DNA from 4 places in the Gottfriedia sp. ABJ_BB2_2 genome. Region 2 is predicted to be linked to each of the others. Evidence: predicted binding sites of a transcription regulator. Region 2 holds the regulator's gene; each other region holds the start of a gene.
The links. The regulator Rex, encoded in region 2, represses fermentation and respiration genes when NADH is low (regulators of the CRP and FNR family bind a similar motif). The targets are predictions, from matches to a motif close to TTGTGAAATATTTCACAA.
Positions count from the first base shown of each region.

Region 1 (4,223 bases), on a different contig from region 2:
AATCAATATTGGAATTGAGAAGATAATTGTTGGTACCCACCACTCAAATATTAAGAAGAAACCAAATGCCATAAACGCAGCACCTAAAATAAACGGTATCCCACTATTACTTGGCATGTGAATATCTTTGATCTCACCTTTTAGGAGAGATGTACCTTCTTTCTTGCTCTTCCAGAATGGATCTAATGAATCGATTGTTGGAATAACAGCAAAATTATAAGGAGCGATTGGACTACTTGTAGACCATTCTAATGTTCTAGCATTCCATGGATCTCCGTTTGTTTCTCTTGGTGCATAACGTACACTGTAATAAATATTGTAAACAAGTAAGATAAATCCGATTGCTAATCCAACTGAGCCGATTGTTGCAACTAGATTTAATGGACCAAAACCTGACTCTGCACTATAAGTAAACGTACGACGAGTCATACCCTTTAATCCTAATATGAATAATGGGAAGAATGTAACGTTAAAGCTAATCGTAATAAACCAGAACGTAATCTTACCGATTTTTTCATCTAATTTAAATCCAAATACTTTTGGGAACCAATAGTAGAATCCAGCAATTACCGCAAATACAGTACCTGGGATTAATACATAATGGAAATGCGCTACTAGGAACATCGTATTATGATATTGATAATCCGCACTTGCCATTGCAAGCATAACGCCCGTTACCCCACCAATTGTAAAGATTGGAATAAAGGCTAATGCGTATAACATCGGAACAGTAAACTCGATTTTACCTTTTCTCATTGTGAACAGCCAGTTAAATATTTTCACACCCGTAGGTATACTAATTGCCATTGTTGTAATACTAAAGAAACCATTAACCATTGCGCCTTGACCCATTGTATAGAAATGGTGAACCCATACAACGAAGCTTAACGCTGAAATTGCTATCATACTAACAACCATGCTCTTGTATCCATATAGATTTTTTCTAGAGAAGGTTGAAATAATTTCACTATAAATACCGAATGCTGGAAGAATTACGATATATACTTCAGGATGTCCCCAAATCCAGAACAAGTTCGCCCAAAGCATATCCATTCCGCCATTCGCCATTGTAAAGAATTGAGCTCCAAACATACGATCAAACATCATCAAAGCAAGAGCCACTGTTAATACTGGGAATGCGAATAAAATAATAACGTTTGTGATTAAGATACTCCAAGTAAACATTGGCATTTTCATTAATGTCATACCTGGTGCACGCATTTTTAAGATTGTTACAATAAAGTTAATACCGGTCATTAATGTACCTAAACCAGCTATTTGAAGTGCAATTGCATAATAGTTATTTCCAACACCAGGGCTAAATTCTTTACCCGCTAATGGGAAATATGCTGTCCAACCTGCATCTGGTGAACCACCGATGATGAAACTTACATTTAATAACATTGCTCCGGCAAAGAATAACCAAAAGCTAACTGCATTTAAATATGGAAATGCTACGTCTCTTGCCCCAATTTGTAGAGGAATCACAATGTTCATTAAACCGATAATGAACGGCATTGCCATAAAAAGAATCATAATAAGACCATGTGTTGTAAAAATCTCATTATAATGTTGAGCATCTAAAATTTTTAAATCTGGACCCGCAAGTTGAGCTCGCATTAATAATGCATCAACTCCACCACGGAATAGCATTAATAGTGCACATAATATATACATAACACCAATACGCTTATGATCAACTGTTGTTAACCATTCAGTCCATAAATAACCCCATTTTTTAAATTTGGTTAAACCAATTACAATAGCAAGTGATACTAAAACAATACTCACCATTGCTCCATAGATCATTGGTTCACCTGTTACAAAAAAGTGATCCCATTTGAAACCCATTATTTATCCCCCTCCATGTCCATATCCATCTCGTGGTGGTCATGTGTACCACTTTCACTATCTGATGAACCATGATGATGGCCAGCATTTTCACCTTCTGGAGCTGGTCTAAATTCTAAATGAGTAGAAGTATATGTTTTTCTACCTAAATGTTCTATTTCTAGTAATTTATCAAACTCTTTTTCTGTTAGCGCAGGTGCTGTTTCCTTTACATCAGTAACCCAGCTATTAAATTCATTATCGCTCATTGCTAATACTTCGAATTCCATCCCAGCAAAGCCTTCTCCATTGAAGTTACTATTTTTCCCTATGAATGAACCTTCACTAGAAGCAACAAAATTCAATTTTGTAACCATATCACTCATTGCATATTTTTGACCACCTAGTTGTGGTACCCAGAAACTTGTGATTGGTCCGAAAGAATATAAACGGAATTCTACATGTCTGTTTGTAGGAATATTCACATAGTTGACTGTTTCAATTCCTTGTTCTGGATATGAGAAGTGCCATTTCCAGTTTGATGAACTAGCATAAATGACAAGTGTTTTATCATTTTCATGTCCTTTTGGTACCGACTCTACAGCCGTTGTAGTTTTAACGGTTACAACTGATAAGATAGTTACGATTACGACTGGAATAACTGTCCAAATAATTTCAAGCCACTTACTTCCTTCTTCATGAGGAGGCTCATAATCTTCTGGTAGTTTACTAGCACGATATTTATTAATAATGACAATAAATAGAATATAAACGACTAATAATACCCCTAACATCATCAACATCGAAAAAATAATTGTATCTGCTTGTGTTTTTGCAACAGGTCCTTTTGGATCAAGAACGGCTATTTTTTCACAAGCACCCATAATGACCGCAACCATCATAACCATGATGCTCATTAGAAATTTTTTCATTTCATTCTTCCTTCCTCTAAATTAAGTAAAAGTTCAAAAACGATTCTAAAATAGAATTCTAATTAAGTATGTTTATAAATTGTCACTGTAATGACAAACAATATCCACAGTTATAGTAAAATACTTTAAATAAAAAAACAAACAATTAATTAGCAATTTAAACCTAAAAAATAAGAGTTCACATTTTAGACATATTTCCTTTCAACGAAAACCTTCTTAATCCTATATATATCAAGTGTTCAACCATTATGTTACCTTTTTCACAACGTTCACATTTTAGACAAATATTAGATTCACATTAAATTTTTATTCTAAAGTTTAAGAGCTTAAAAACAATAAATTAGTATAATATTTAGACAAATTTAATGATGATGACTTTTCTTCAAAATCGAACTTAAAATTCTGCAAATAAAAAAAACGCAGATTATCTGCGTTTTTGTACAGGCATATAGGGTGAAGAGGAAAATAGATGTCCTAGCACATTTTCCTCTTCTATAGGGTTTGGGGGGCTCTAGGATTGGATCCAAAATTTGAATCCAATCTAAGAACATAAAAAAACAATGGCTTATACTTAAAACTTCTTTACGAGATTAGAATAACATAATTGAAAATGATTATCAATAGCAATTATGTTTTTTCTTTTATAAATCTACTTTTATATAGAGATTGATTTTGTATATTCAATTAACACAGTGTCGATAACTGAAGAAAATCCAAACTCCTGCGGGCAATTTTGTTTCGATCTAGACACCACAAAATACAATTTCATTTAAAGCATTAGCTTTTCATTACTTTTTTTCGTTATAATGAATTCAATATAAAAAATAAGGAGTATGACTATGCCCCAACTATTATTTAGAGGATTTAACGTAGATGATATTTGCCAAATTAGCAAACCTTTAGTAGATGAATTAGCAGAAATATGTGAGTGTGGAACCGATAACTTTATTCTTGAATGTCTTCATTCTACTTCAATATTCGATGGTAAAGTCATAGAAACTTTCCCATTTATTGAAGTAAAATGGTTTGAAAGAGGTCTAGAAACGAGAGATCTTTTTTCAGCAGCTATCGCAAAATATATCCAAACTTTAAAAATACCTGAATTTGAAATTGCATTTTCTACATTTCGGGAAGACAGTTACTATGTAAACGGAAAAAGATGTTTTGATTAATTAAATAGTATTTCGATATAAAATCATCAAAAACCAGACTAGCCTATCTGACTAGTCTGGTTTTTGTGTTTTTTACAGTTTTTCTAGGCATTTCACACAATAGACATGTATCTTTATGAGGTATTTATACTATCTGGACAAACATACAATCTTTGAAAATTAGACAAGTAACTAAGTACCAGATTGCTAAAATTGAATATTAGTATATTAATCGGACAAGTAGGTGTCAAAACAAAACTACCGAGTAAAGAAAGGTGAATAAAAATGAATTATGAAATTGTAGTGACTG
Region 1 covers NZ_JBVFKR010000002.1:103,775-107,997, forward strand. Annotated here, with positions in the region: gene qoxB (cytochrome aa3 quinol oxidase subunit I) at 1-1,851, opposite strand, end outside; gene qoxA (cytochrome aa3 quinol oxidase subunit II) at 1,851-2,762, opposite strand; gene ACX6U0_RS05550 (DUF1904 family protein) at 3,602-3,934, shown strand; gene ACX6U0_RS05555 (arsenic transporter) at 4,199-4,223, shown strand, end outside.
Region 1: the regulator Rex is predicted to act here: its motif matches at 3,011-3,028, upstream of qoxA (cytochrome aa3 quinol oxidase subunit II).

Region 2 (4,223 bases):
TTTTCAAACGCATCTTCTAATTCAATTTCTTTTGCGATTGTTACACCATCATTTGTAATTAATGGAGAACCAAATTTTTTCTCAAGAACTACGTTACGTCCTTTTGGTCCTAATGTTACTTTTACAGCATCAGCTAAAGCATCTACACCACGTAGCATTGCGCGACGTGCTTCTTCACCAAATCTAATGTCCTTTGCCATTAAAATGACCTCCTTAAAATTTTAAAAATTATTTTAATAACCTAAGTATTTTATTTAATTAACCTATAATTGCCAGAATATCGTTTTCGCGAAGTACAAGGTATTCAGTACCAGCATATTTAACTTCAGTACCAGAGTATTTAGAGAAGATGATGCGGTCACCTACAGATACTTCTAAAGCAACGCGCTCGCCGTTTTCAAGTACACGTCCAGTACCTACTGCAACAACTTTGCCCTCTTGTGGCTTTTCTTGTGCACTACCTGGTAATACGATACCGCTAGCAGTTTTTTCTTCAGACTCAACAAGCTCAATTACAACACGATCACCTAGTGGTTTTAACATGTGTAATACCTCCTCAATAATCTAATCATTATTTTTTAGCACTCATTAATATTGAGTGCTAACACAATTATTAGTTTAAATAATATCATGAGATTTTGCAAGTCCGAAGCTAGCACTTTTCTTGTCGAAATTTATTAATTTTAATCAACGTATTTTAAGGAAGTTTAATAAAAATATGTAAATACCTTTTAAGAACCTCCTTAAACGAGTACAATAATGTACATGTTGTTATATAAACCTTTGGGTTATGAAAATATCAACACAAAGGAGTTATCGTTTTGAAAACAAGAGATTTATGGATTTTATTAACGTATGTTTTGATTCAGTATTCAGGATTGTATGGTGTTCGTTTTCTATTAGACAGTAGTTTATACGAAGGTTTGGACAAAGAGACTGCTAAAATCGAAGCAGTTGGTTTATGGGGATGTATTAGTTTTATTACTGGTCTCCTAATTATTTTCATTTTATTAAGAGGTCCGATTTCGATTGGAATAAAAAATCTTTCATTTAGTTTTACGATGAAAATATTAAAATGGGCTTTATTAGGTTATGCTGTCACAATGTTTACTCAAATAGTGTGTAATCTCATTTTAATTTTAGTTTTTGATTTAGATAAAGGGTCAGAAAACACCCAGAACATTATTAATATCGCTAAGCTAAACCCAGCTTTTATCGTCATTCCAAGTTTAATTGCACCGATATTGGAAGAAATCGTATTCCGTCGTATTATTTTTAAAAAGCTATTTGAACGTTTTCCATTTATTGTTTCTGCTAGTATTAGTTCAATTATTTTTGCTTTCATGCACGGCGACTTGCCATTCTTTTTATCTTATTTTCTGATCGGATTTATATTTTGTTATCTATATAAACGAACAAATTCGATTTTAGTCCCAATTTTAACTCATATGTTTATGAACTCATTTGTCGTATTTCAACAAATTAAATTATTTCATTTCATCTATTAAAAAACCCCCATTCGATTGGGGGTTTTTAATTTCCTTATTGTTGTAAGAAGTATGCTAGTGTTTGTAATTCAACAGCCAAGTCAATATGATGTATTCTAATATGTTCCGGAACACTAATACGTGCCGGTGTAAAATTTAAAATACCTCTTATATTTTTACCTTTTAAACGGTCTGCAATCGACTGAGCGACTTGGGCAGGAACAGTTAAAATGACAATTTGAATGTCATCGTTCATTATTTCTTCTAATTTATCAAGATTATAGACTGGAACTCCACCTATTTCTGTTCCAATCTTCATTGGATCGATATCAAACGCCATTTCAATCTTAGTATTATTGTTTTTTATAAAATTATAATGTAAAAATGCGGTTCCTAAATTACCCACACCGATTAACGCTACTTTCATTACTTCGTGTTGGTTAAGCGCTTTCGAGAAAAAAGTTAATAAATAATTTACATTATAGCCATACCCTTTTTTTCCTAAGGCACCAAAATACGAAAAATCTCTTCTAATTGTAGCGGAATCTACTTTTACTGCTTCACTTAACTCTGCTGAAGAAACTCTTTGTTTACCTGATAAAGACAAATTCTTTATAAAACGGTAATATAAAGGTAGACGTTTAGCAGTAGCTTGTGGAATTTTAATTTGTTCCGACTCCATTTTACAATCCCCCACTTACTGTTACTGTAATTCTTTTTACTATATTGTGTAAATAGCCTTCATTTTAGTAATAAAGTACTTGTTCTACTGTAAAATATACACTATATTTATGAATTTTGACAGTAAACAGTTTAATAGATAAAAAATTTTGCAATGAGGTGAATATCTTGATCCTATTACAAGTTAATAATGTCTCCAAATACTTTGGTAGTGACATTATACTTTCAAATATTAAATTAGAAGTTCAGACAAATGATCGAGTAGCAATTGTTGGTCGAAATGGTGCCGGTAAGTCTACTCTTTTAAAAATTATCGCTGGTGAAATATCGTATGATGGCGGCGAATTAATTAAACCAAAAGATGTCACGATTGGATATCTAGCTCAAAACTCTGGATTACAAAGTGATCGCTCTATATGGGAAGAATACTACTCTGTATTCAGCCATTTAGTAGAGATGCAGGATAACATGAGAAAGCTAGAACATAAAATGACCCAAGAAGATGTTTATTCAAATCAAGCAGTTTACGATAAGATTGTAAACGAATATGATCATCTTCAATTTACATTTAAAGAAAATGGTGGATATCAGTTTGAAGCAGATATCCGTTCGATTATTAGTGGTCTTGGCTTTTCAAATGAAGATTATCATACAAAAATATCATCATTAAGTGGTGGCCAGAAAACGAGACTTGCATTAGGTAAGCTATTACTAACAAAACCAGATTTATTAATTCTGGACGAGCCTACGAACCATTTAGACATTGATACGCTTAGCTGGCTTGAACGTTATTTACAATCCTACCCTGGTGCTGTATTAATTGTGTCACATGATCGATATTTTCTTGATCAAGTTGTAAATATCGTTTATGAAATTTCAAACCACAAGCATCAAAGATATGTGGGAAATTATAGTAAGCATTTAGAACTTAAAGCTGCTCAATATGAACAAGATTTAAAGCAATTTGAAAAACAACAAGAACAAATCGCTAAACTCGAAGATTTTGTTCAGAGAAATATCGCACGTGCTTCTACTACTAAAAGAGCTCAAAGCCGTAGAAAGCAACTAGATCGAATGGTCAGAGTGGATAAACCACAAGGAGATGAGTCTTCTGCCAATTTTTCATTTACAATTGAAAAACAAAGTGGAAATGATGTACTTAACGTGAAAGACCTTTTCATTGGTTACGACCGTGTACCGACTATCGATCAATCAATGCAATTTGTTCTAAATCGTGGGGATAGTGTTGCCCTTGTAGGTCCGAATGGAGTTGGAAAATCTACATTACTTAAAACGATCATTGGAGATTTAGAAAAGCTACAAGGCAGTATAGATTTCGGAGCAAATGTTTTTATCGGTTACTACGACCAAGAGCAAGCTAAATTAACGTCAAACAAAAGAGTACTTGATGAGTTATGGGATGAATATCCATTAAAAGCTGAACAAGAAATTAGAACAATCTTAGGTAACTTTTTATTCTCTGGGGACGACGTTACGAAAAATGTCTCGTCTTTAAGTGGTGGAGAGAAAGCTAGATTGGCTCTTGCAAAGCTTATGATGAAAAAAGCAAACTTCTTAATTCTGGATGAGCCAACGAATCACTTAGATTTAGATAGTAAGGAAGTATTAGAGAATGCTCTTTTAGATTATCCAGGAACGATTTTATTTGTATCCCATGATCGATACTTTATGAACAGGTTATCCACAAAAACATTTGAACTTGCAAAAGAAGGTTTAACTCCTTACCTAGGCGACTATGATTATTATTTATTCAAGAAAAATGAAGCTTATGAAAAGGAACTGGCTGAAAAGGAAAACTCCGAAAATCAGATTCGTCAAACTAATCAGCAACCAATTTCAGATTATCAACAGGATAAAGAGTTAAAGAAAAAGCTACGCCAAACACAACGTCGTATAGAAGAGATTGAAAGTAGTATTTCAAGTATCGAAAAAGAAATTGAACAAATCGAACTTGAACTATGTAAACCAGAAGTTTACGGAGATTTTCAACTCGTTCAAGAGCTAACCATTAAGAAAAATGATTATGAATCAAAT
Region 2 covers NZ_JBVFKR010000018.1:14,566-18,788, forward strand. Annotated here, with positions in the region: gene groL (chaperonin GroEL) at 1-200, opposite strand, end outside; gene groES (co-chaperone GroES) at 259-543, opposite strand; gene ACX6U0_RS20945 (lysostaphin resistance A-like protein) at 822-1,508, shown strand; gene ACX6U0_RS20950 (redox-sensing transcriptional repressor Rex) at 1,543-2,169, opposite strand; gene ACX6U0_RS20955 (ABC transporter ATP-binding protein) at 2,337-4,223, shown strand, end outside.

Region 3 (4,223 bases), on a different contig from region 2:
AGCTACTCCATGTCCTTCATGCGTTAAATCAATAAATTCAACATCATAAAATTGATTCTTTTCTACAGGTAACACTCTTTTCGACAAGTCCCTTACCTACCTTTCAAATACTTATTCCAAATAACTATTATACAAAACAAATAACCACGAAACTACCGTGGTTACTTCAGACCGCCAGCCAAACGCTCGCTTTCTTCGTTGCTTCGCCTGCTTGCGGTGCTCATTACCGTCAAAGGTAATTCCGCTCCTCATCTAGCTTTACGCCTCAAAAGACAAGCGTTTTCAGTCAGTCTGAATCTCTAAGTTTTTGTACTTTCTCTTCAAACTGAAATAACCACGAAACTACCGTGGTTATTTTTACTATTTATTGCTTATTATGGTACGAAAATCTCTAAGTGATTATACAACATATCTACCGTACATGGCGTATCTCCACCGTATTCACCATCAATATTTAGAAGTAATTTATCATCTGAAGTGAATTTCAAATGACTAGCTCTAGTATAAAGAACATGATCATTGTGTACATGCTGTCCACGTAATAATTGTGCACAAACTCGAATAATTTCAGCTATATTCGATTTCTTTAGAACAAGTAAGTCAAATTGACCATCATTTATACTTGCTTCTGGAGCAATTTTTTCAAAACCGCCTACAGAGTTTGTGTTTGATAATAAGAATAAAAAGGCTTCTTCATCAAATACTTTTCCATCATACTCAATTCTTAAACGAGTAGGTTTCACTCTTGGTAGCATTTCGATACCTTTTAAATAATAAGCGAGTTGCCCTAGTACTGTCTTTAATTTACTAGGTACTTCATAAGTTAGTTCTGTTATTTTACCTGCAGCTAGTATGTTAACAAAGTATTTATCATTTACTCTTCCTATGTCTAACGGAATTGTATTTCCTTTAGTTATGACATCTGCTGCTTCCATAATTGACACATTTACACCAATTGCTCTAGCAAAATCATTTGTTGTCCCAACTGGGATTAGTCCTAGCTTTGGTCGATACTCTTGTTCTGCCAAACCACTAATGACTTCATTTAGTGTTCCATCCCCACCACAGGCTACTACTAGATCAAATTTTCGCTCACATGCTTCTCGTGCTGCAATTGTCGCATCACCTGCGCCTGTTGTTGCATGGCAAGAAGTTTCATATCCAGCCTGTTCGAATTTTTGTAACACTTCAGGAAGCTTTTTCTTAAAAATTTCACGACCAGAAGTAGGGTTGTAGATAATTCTTGCTCGCTTCATCATTAACCATCCTACTTTTTTATTTAAGTCCTCTACCCTCTATCGTAACCTAAAACGTTTTTGTAGTAAACTTTTTCCATTTCTCTAACTATTTTTACCTTTCTAATCCCTATTCAAACGCATAAAAAGATATTGATTCTAACTAAGTATTTTTTGTTGTTGCCGAATGACCTTGCAACACCCTTTGGTTATCAAATAGTTTTTCATTGATATATTTTATATGTTTTTGAACAACTTAATACTAACATGTGTAATTTTTAATATTACAAAATAAATCAAGTTCAAAAGGAACGGTATGACTTAATGGAAAAACACTCATTAGAACAGGTTGAATATTTAGCATCAAAAAAATTAACTGTATATAGAAATAGCGTGATCAGATACCTGATGAGAGCTAGTATGGCAAGCATGTTTATTGGATTCGGAGTTATAGTGGCTTTTAAGTCCGGTAACTATTTTTATATTGTTCATTCCCCATTCGCATATCCCATGGCAGCAATTACATTTGGCGTGGCTATTCTGTTAATAGCGTATGGTGGTGGTGACCTCTTTACTGGAAATACTTTTTATTTTACATATTCTGCTATTAGGAAAAAAATGAAGTGGTCTGAAGTGTTAACATTATGGGGGCTATCCTATATTGGTAATATAATAGGGGCAGCTTGCTTTGCATTATTAATCCATCTAACAGGGCTATATAATGATGCTAGCGTTAACAGTTATTTACTCAGTGTGGTCGAAAAAAAGATGCACGTCCCAACTAGCCAACTATTTTTTAGAGGGATCTTATGTAATTGGTTAGTTTGCTTAGCATTCTTTATTCCGATGACATTAAAAGAAGATATTTCAAAAATAATGACTATGCTATTACTTGTATTTTGTTTTTTCATTTCCGGTTACGAGCACAGTATCGCAAATATGTGTACGTTTGCGATCGCCCTAGTCATTGATCATCCAGAAACAATTTCATTTAATGGTGTAATTCATAACCTCATACCAGTAACAATAGGGAATATCATCGGTGGGAGTATTTTAATGGCTTTCTTTTATTTCTATATAAATAAACCTTTTTTAGATCAAAATGAAAAGTTTTCAAAATAAAAAACTACGAGTTTTCACTCGTAGTTTTTGTTTTCGGAAGACTTCAATTAGCGTTTTTGAATTTCTTCCATCAGAATTTTATTTAATAATGGTGGATTTGCTTGTCCCTTGGTCGCTTTCATCATTTGACCAACAAGGAAGCCAATCGCACGATCTTTACCATTTTTAAAGTCTTCAATAGATTGAGGATTTGCATCCAATGTTTCGATTACGATTTTACGAAGTGCGCCTTCATCAGATAGCTGAACTAAGCCTTGTGATTTAACGATTTCGTTAGGGTCTCCACCTTTTTCAATTAACTCAGTGAATACTTTTTTCGCTATTTTTGACGAAATTGTTCCGTCAGAAATTAATTTCACTAGGCTAGATAGGTTTTCAGGTGTTAATGCAACATCGCGTAATTCTTTTTGTGATTTATTTAGGTAGGCAGATACTTCACCCATTAACCAGTTAGAAGCTAACTTTGCATCTGCTCCGTTCGTTACAGTTGCATCAAAGAAATCAGACATTTCTTTTGTTAAAGTTAGAACCATTGCATCATATGCTGGTAATCCTAATTGCTCAACATAACGTTTTTGACGAGCATCTGGAAGTTCAGGAATGCTATTTCTCACTCTTTCTTTCCACTCATCATCGATATAAAGTTCAACTAGATCCGGCTCAGGGAAATAACGGTAATCATCTGAACCTTCTTTTACACGCATTAAGATTGTCGTTTTTGTTGATTCATCATAACGACGTGTTTCTTGTTGGATAATTCCTCCAGATAGAAGAACCTTTTCTTGACGGATTTGCTCATGCTCAAGTCCTTTTTGAACGAAAGCAAATGAGTTTAAGTTTTTTAACTCTGCTTTTGTACCAAACTCTTCTTGACCGAACGGACGTAAAGAAATATTTGCATCACAACGAAGTGATCCTTCTTCCATTTTCACGTCAGAAACACCTGTAAATTGAATGATTGCTTTCAATTTTTCTAAATATGCATAAGCTTCTTCAGGAGTACGGATATCTGGCTCAGATACGATTTCAATTAAAGGCGTACCTTGACGGTTAAAGTCTACTAATGAATAACCTTCATCAGTATGGTTTAATTTACCCGCATCTTCTTCTAAGTGAACTCGAGTAATACCAATACGTTTCTTCTTGCCACCAACTTCAATTTCAATCCATCCATTTTCACCGATTGGCTTATCAAACTGAGAAATTTGGTAAGCTTTTGGGTTATCCGGATAGAAATAGTTTTTACGATCAAATTTTGTTTCTGTCGCTATTTCGCAATTTAAAGCCATTGCAGCTTTCATGCCATAGTTTACAGCTTCTTCATTTAACACAGGTAATACGCCAGGATAGCCTAGGTCAATTACGCCTGTGTTTGTATTTGGATCTGCACCAAACGCATTAGGGCTTGGTGAGAAGATTTTTGATTTTGTTTTTAATTCTACGTGTACTTCTAAACCAATTATCGTTTCAAAATTCATCTTTCCCGCGCCTCCTTACAGTTGTGGTCTTTGCTTTGTAAAATCAGTTGCTTGCTCGTATGCATGTGCAACTCTGTAAATCGTAGACTCATCGAAATGCTTACCAATAATTTGTAAACCTAAAGGTAGACCTTCATGGAAACCACAAGGAATCGAAATGGCAGGAACACCAGCTAAGTTAATTGGAATTGTTAAAATATCATTTGCGTACATCGTCATAGGGTCGCTTACTTTTTCGCCAACTTTAAAAGCAGGAGTTGGTGTTGTAGGACCAATAATTACATCATAGTTTTCAAATACTTTCTCAAAATCTTCTTTGATTAAAGTACGAACTTGTTGTGCTTTTTTATAGTATGCATCATAGTAACCAGAGCTTAATGCATATGTT
Region 3 covers NZ_JBVFKR010000004.1:25,798-30,020, reverse strand. Annotated here, with positions in the region: gene rlmD (23S rRNA (uracil(1939)-C(5))-methyltransferase RlmD) at 1-87, opposite strand, end outside; gene ACX6U0_RS11100 (diacylglycerol kinase) at 375-1,259, opposite strand; gene ACX6U0_RS11095 (formate/nitrite transporter family protein) at 1,560-2,357, shown strand; gene gatB (Asp-tRNA(Asn)/Glu-tRNA(Gln) amidotransferase subunit GatB) at 2,405-3,835, opposite strand; gene gatA (Asp-tRNA(Asn)/Glu-tRNA(Gln) amidotransferase subunit GatA) at 3,851-4,223, opposite strand, start outside.
Region 3: the regulator Rex is predicted to act here: its motif matches at 1,503-1,520, upstream of ACX6U0_RS11095 (formate/nitrite transporter family protein).

Region 4 (4,223 bases), on a different contig from region 2:
AGCAAGGCTTTCCTTGAAATTAATCGACTTTGTAGTTGTTAATGATACCAATGCCGCTAAAAGGATTGCTGTGCCAGTTGCTCCGATTATATCAATACTTACATTTATAGAAGATCCAGGAATGATAAATTTAAGAACACTTGATGCAAAAATTGCACCTTCAACAAATAATGCTTTAAATGATTTTAAACTCCATAATAAAACAAATAGTGTTAATAAGTAAAATGGAGACCAAGCTTTCAAAATATCTTTTTTGGAAATATTTTCATATTTGAATGATTTACCATTCATTAAATAAATATTTTTAGGTTGCCATTTTTTTGAAAATAGTGCCAATAAGCCCATTGTTAACAATGCAGGTATGATATCTGCTAATTCTGGTCCAATAAAAATTGTCATAAATGCCTGGGATATTGTATACGTTATTGAAGTTACTAAAATCGCTGGTAATACTTCTTTTATTCCCTTTATACCATCAATTAACCAAATTAATAGAAACGGTATCGTAAAATTAATAATAGGTAAAGTTAAAGCAGTCATCATTGAAACTTTCATAGAAGTTACATTACCTTCTAAACCAAATGTGTCTATAATTCCCACAGGAATACCAATTGCTCCAAAAGCTCCTGAAGCTCCATTTGCTATTAGGCAAAGCATCGCAGCCTGTAAAGGTTTGAATCCTACTGAAACTAATAAGACAGAACAAATTGCAATTGGTACACCAAAACCGGCTGCTCCCTCAAGAAAAGCGTTAAAACAAAATCCTATTATTAAAAACTGAATCCGTTGGTCTTGGGATATACCGACAATACTCCCACGCAAAATATCAAATTTACCTGATTGTACGGTTATTTTATATAACCACACTGCCATCACAATAATATAGCCAATTGGCCATATTCCTTGTATTGTCCCTTGTATTATACTGCCAATTGATTCTCCGATTGGTAATTTAAAGAAGAAAAGAACAATCAGGAAGGTTATCAATAAATTTATTAATGCAGCGTAAATACCCTTCATTTTAAAAACAGTCAAACATAGAAGGAATAAAAAAATTGGAATGGCTGCAACTAATGCTGAAATGCCAAGATTATTGAATGGATTAAAATCATCTACTAACATAATTTATGCTCCTCAAAATAACAATTTGTGATTTTTGATTTTAATTATTTCCATATTTGTGTTTGAATATCTTTAAGTGTTTTTATTGACTTGAAGAGCTTTTCATATTCACTTGTATCTAAAGAAAGTTCTACTATATTTCTTATACCTCTTCGGTCTATGACAGAAGGTACGCCAATATAAACATCTTTTTGACCATATTCACCATCTAACAGTGCACCTACAGGTAACACTACATTTTCATTCTTCAATATTGCCTTAGTAATTCTTGCTAATCCCATTGCAATTCCATAATAGGTTGCACCTTTTGACTCGATGATTTTGTAAGCAGCATCTCTTACTTGAATTGCTAACTCTATTTTTCGATCGTCTGATAATTGTGGAGCTAACATTGTACCTGAGATATTTGCTAAACTCCAAACTGGCACTTGAGAATCGCCATGTTCACCGATAATATAACCATGTACACTACTAGGCGCAGTATCAAATTCTTTACCTAAAAGATAACGAAATCTTGCTGAATCTAAAACTGTTCCAGAACCTATTACCCTTTCTTTAGGAAGACCAGAGAATTTCCAAGTTGCATAAGATAAAATATCGACTGGGTTTGTTGCTACTAATAAGATTCCATTAAATCCAGAATCCATGATTTTCTCTACGACTACTTCAAATATTTTTACATTCTTACTAACTAGGTCTAATCTAGTTTCACCAGGCTTTTGTGCAGCACCGGCACAAATCACAACAATTGCAGCATCCTCACATTCCTCATATGAACCAAATTTTATATTAATTGGACTTGGTGCATAAACGATACCATGGTCCAAATCCATCACATCACCTTTAGCCTTTTCTTCATTTAAATCTACTAAAACTAATTCATCACATATTCCCTGATTCATAAGAGCATAAGCATAACTAGATCCCACTGCACCTGTTCCAATTAAAACTACTTTATTGCCTAGTGTTATCTTCATGTTGTTTGTCTCCTATCTAATTATTTGTTAAAAATTCCACATAAGACTTTTTTAAATGCCTTTCTAAACTTTGTGATTATTTTCACATAAACAACTAAAAAAATTTGCAAATGATATACCCTGTCGACTTTAGTATGTGAAACTTTTCACAACTTGATTGTATTCCTTAATTACTCCTTATACAATCTTTAAATATTGTAAAATATGGAAAAAAATGTAATTCAATACTCAATTTAGACTATCCGCTTCAAAATCTCGATTTATGTTTCAACTATTGTACTTAAGTTAGAAAGATTAATCATTCTATTTATTATTTCTCTTACACATTTTGCAATAAAATGATCAACAAAAAAAATAAAGCTACAAGAGTAGCTTTTCATTCATAAAGAACTTTATGCCAATTAGCTTAAATCTTTACCCCATAAATTATTTAGCAATATCATATAAAGCGTTAATATAATTGATAAAACCGTAAAAATTATTGGGATGTATCTAAATTTGTCAACTTTTCTAATTGCTAAAATAAATAGAACAAAAGCAATCGCAGCAATCAAATAATACAGTGTAAATAAAGGATATTTTGTAAAAGGTCCTAAAAATAAACTAAGAACTGAAAATTGAATCATAAACGCAAGAATCGAGATTGAAATCCATTTTAATTTACTCTGAATTTTTACAATCCCTATAATTGATAAGATGAAAATACCAACTACAATTATTGAAAGGACCCATTCATAAATAAAAAATAAAGATTCATTGTACACTGCAAAATAATAACCAACTAAAGAAAGTGGTACAATTGCCAGCAGTAATAGTGAATTAATTGTTATGTATCTCAATTCTTTCAATCCCCTCACACCTTTAACCTTTTTCCATATTTTAACATATTTAAGTCACGTTAAAATGATTTTTTTAGATTTTTTCCCCTCCTAAAATACGACAAATACTCAGTTAACCTACTTTCCAATTTCAACTCTCCGTACTTTTCCCTTTAAAAACATTCAAAAAAAAGAGTTGCCTATAGCAACTCTGAAACATTAAACTTCAAATTATCATATTACGCATTGTTCTCGACTGACTTACTTGGAACATATATTGTTTCTCCATTTACACGTCGCTCTAATGCTGGGATGATTCGAACAAAAATAATGATACCAATAACCCCTAAACTTGTTAAAAAGACCGATGTTGCAATACTTGATAAAAAGGCACTGATTGCAACTGTAATCGAACAGATTAACATTGCTAAATTAAAGGTTAAACCAGCAACAGCCATATATGAACTTCTTGTTTCTTCTAAAGGTAAGTGCGCCATATAATTTTGTTGCACAGGGACACGTAATACTTCTGCTACTGTTGCTACAAACATCGCAGCAAATAATAACCAAATTGAATTACTATACGAGATAATTGCGTAACCAAATACAAATACTACGCAGCTCCAGATAAGTGTTTGCTGATCATTCATTTTCTTTACAATTTTTGTAGCAAATAATGCCATAATCACTACGAGAATTGTATTTTCAGTTCGTAGGAATCCAATCATTTCGATCCCTCCAAAATGCCAATTCATCAATTGCTGAGTTTGGAATTCATTTGTAATTCGAATACTAATATAATTTGTTAATTGAAATTCCATTGAAAGGACTAGTAAACCAGCTAAAACATAAAGAATAAAGAGCCTATCTTGGAATACATCCCGATAATTCGAAAGCATTTTATTCACATGTAGTCTAATTGTTTTCATCTCTGATTGCTGCGTTTTCATACTCTCATCAACGAAAAATGTAATTAAAAACCACGTAATGAATGAGGCAATTGAAAGAGCTAATAAAAGTTCAAATAAATACGTTTTGAATAAAAAACCACCCATTATTCCACCAATTGCAATAGATAAATTATTTGACCAATACATAATAGAATACATCAGTTTTCGTTCTTCGGGTTTACTAACATCAATTAGCATAGCTTGATTTGCAGGCCCTGCTAATCCCCAACAAATACTATTAATCGTCATCATGAAAAATGTAATAATCGGAGAAAAAAACCAAGGAGAATTACAGAACATCATTGCTATGAAAGCAAATAATCTTAAAGTTTCTGCAAAGACCATTGTTTTTTTTC
Region 4 covers NZ_JBVFKR010000001.1:713,775-717,997, forward strand. Annotated here, with positions in the region: gene ACX6U0_RS03675 (L-lactate permease) at 1-1,122, opposite strand, end outside; gene ACX6U0_RS03680 (L-lactate dehydrogenase) at 1,167-2,099, opposite strand; gene ACX6U0_RS03685 (hypothetical protein) at 2,501-2,956, opposite strand; gene ACX6U0_RS03690 (MDR family MFS transporter) at 3,157-4,223, opposite strand, start outside.
Region 4: the regulator Rex is predicted to act here: its motif matches at 2,234-2,251, upstream of ACX6U0_RS03680 (L-lactate dehydrogenase).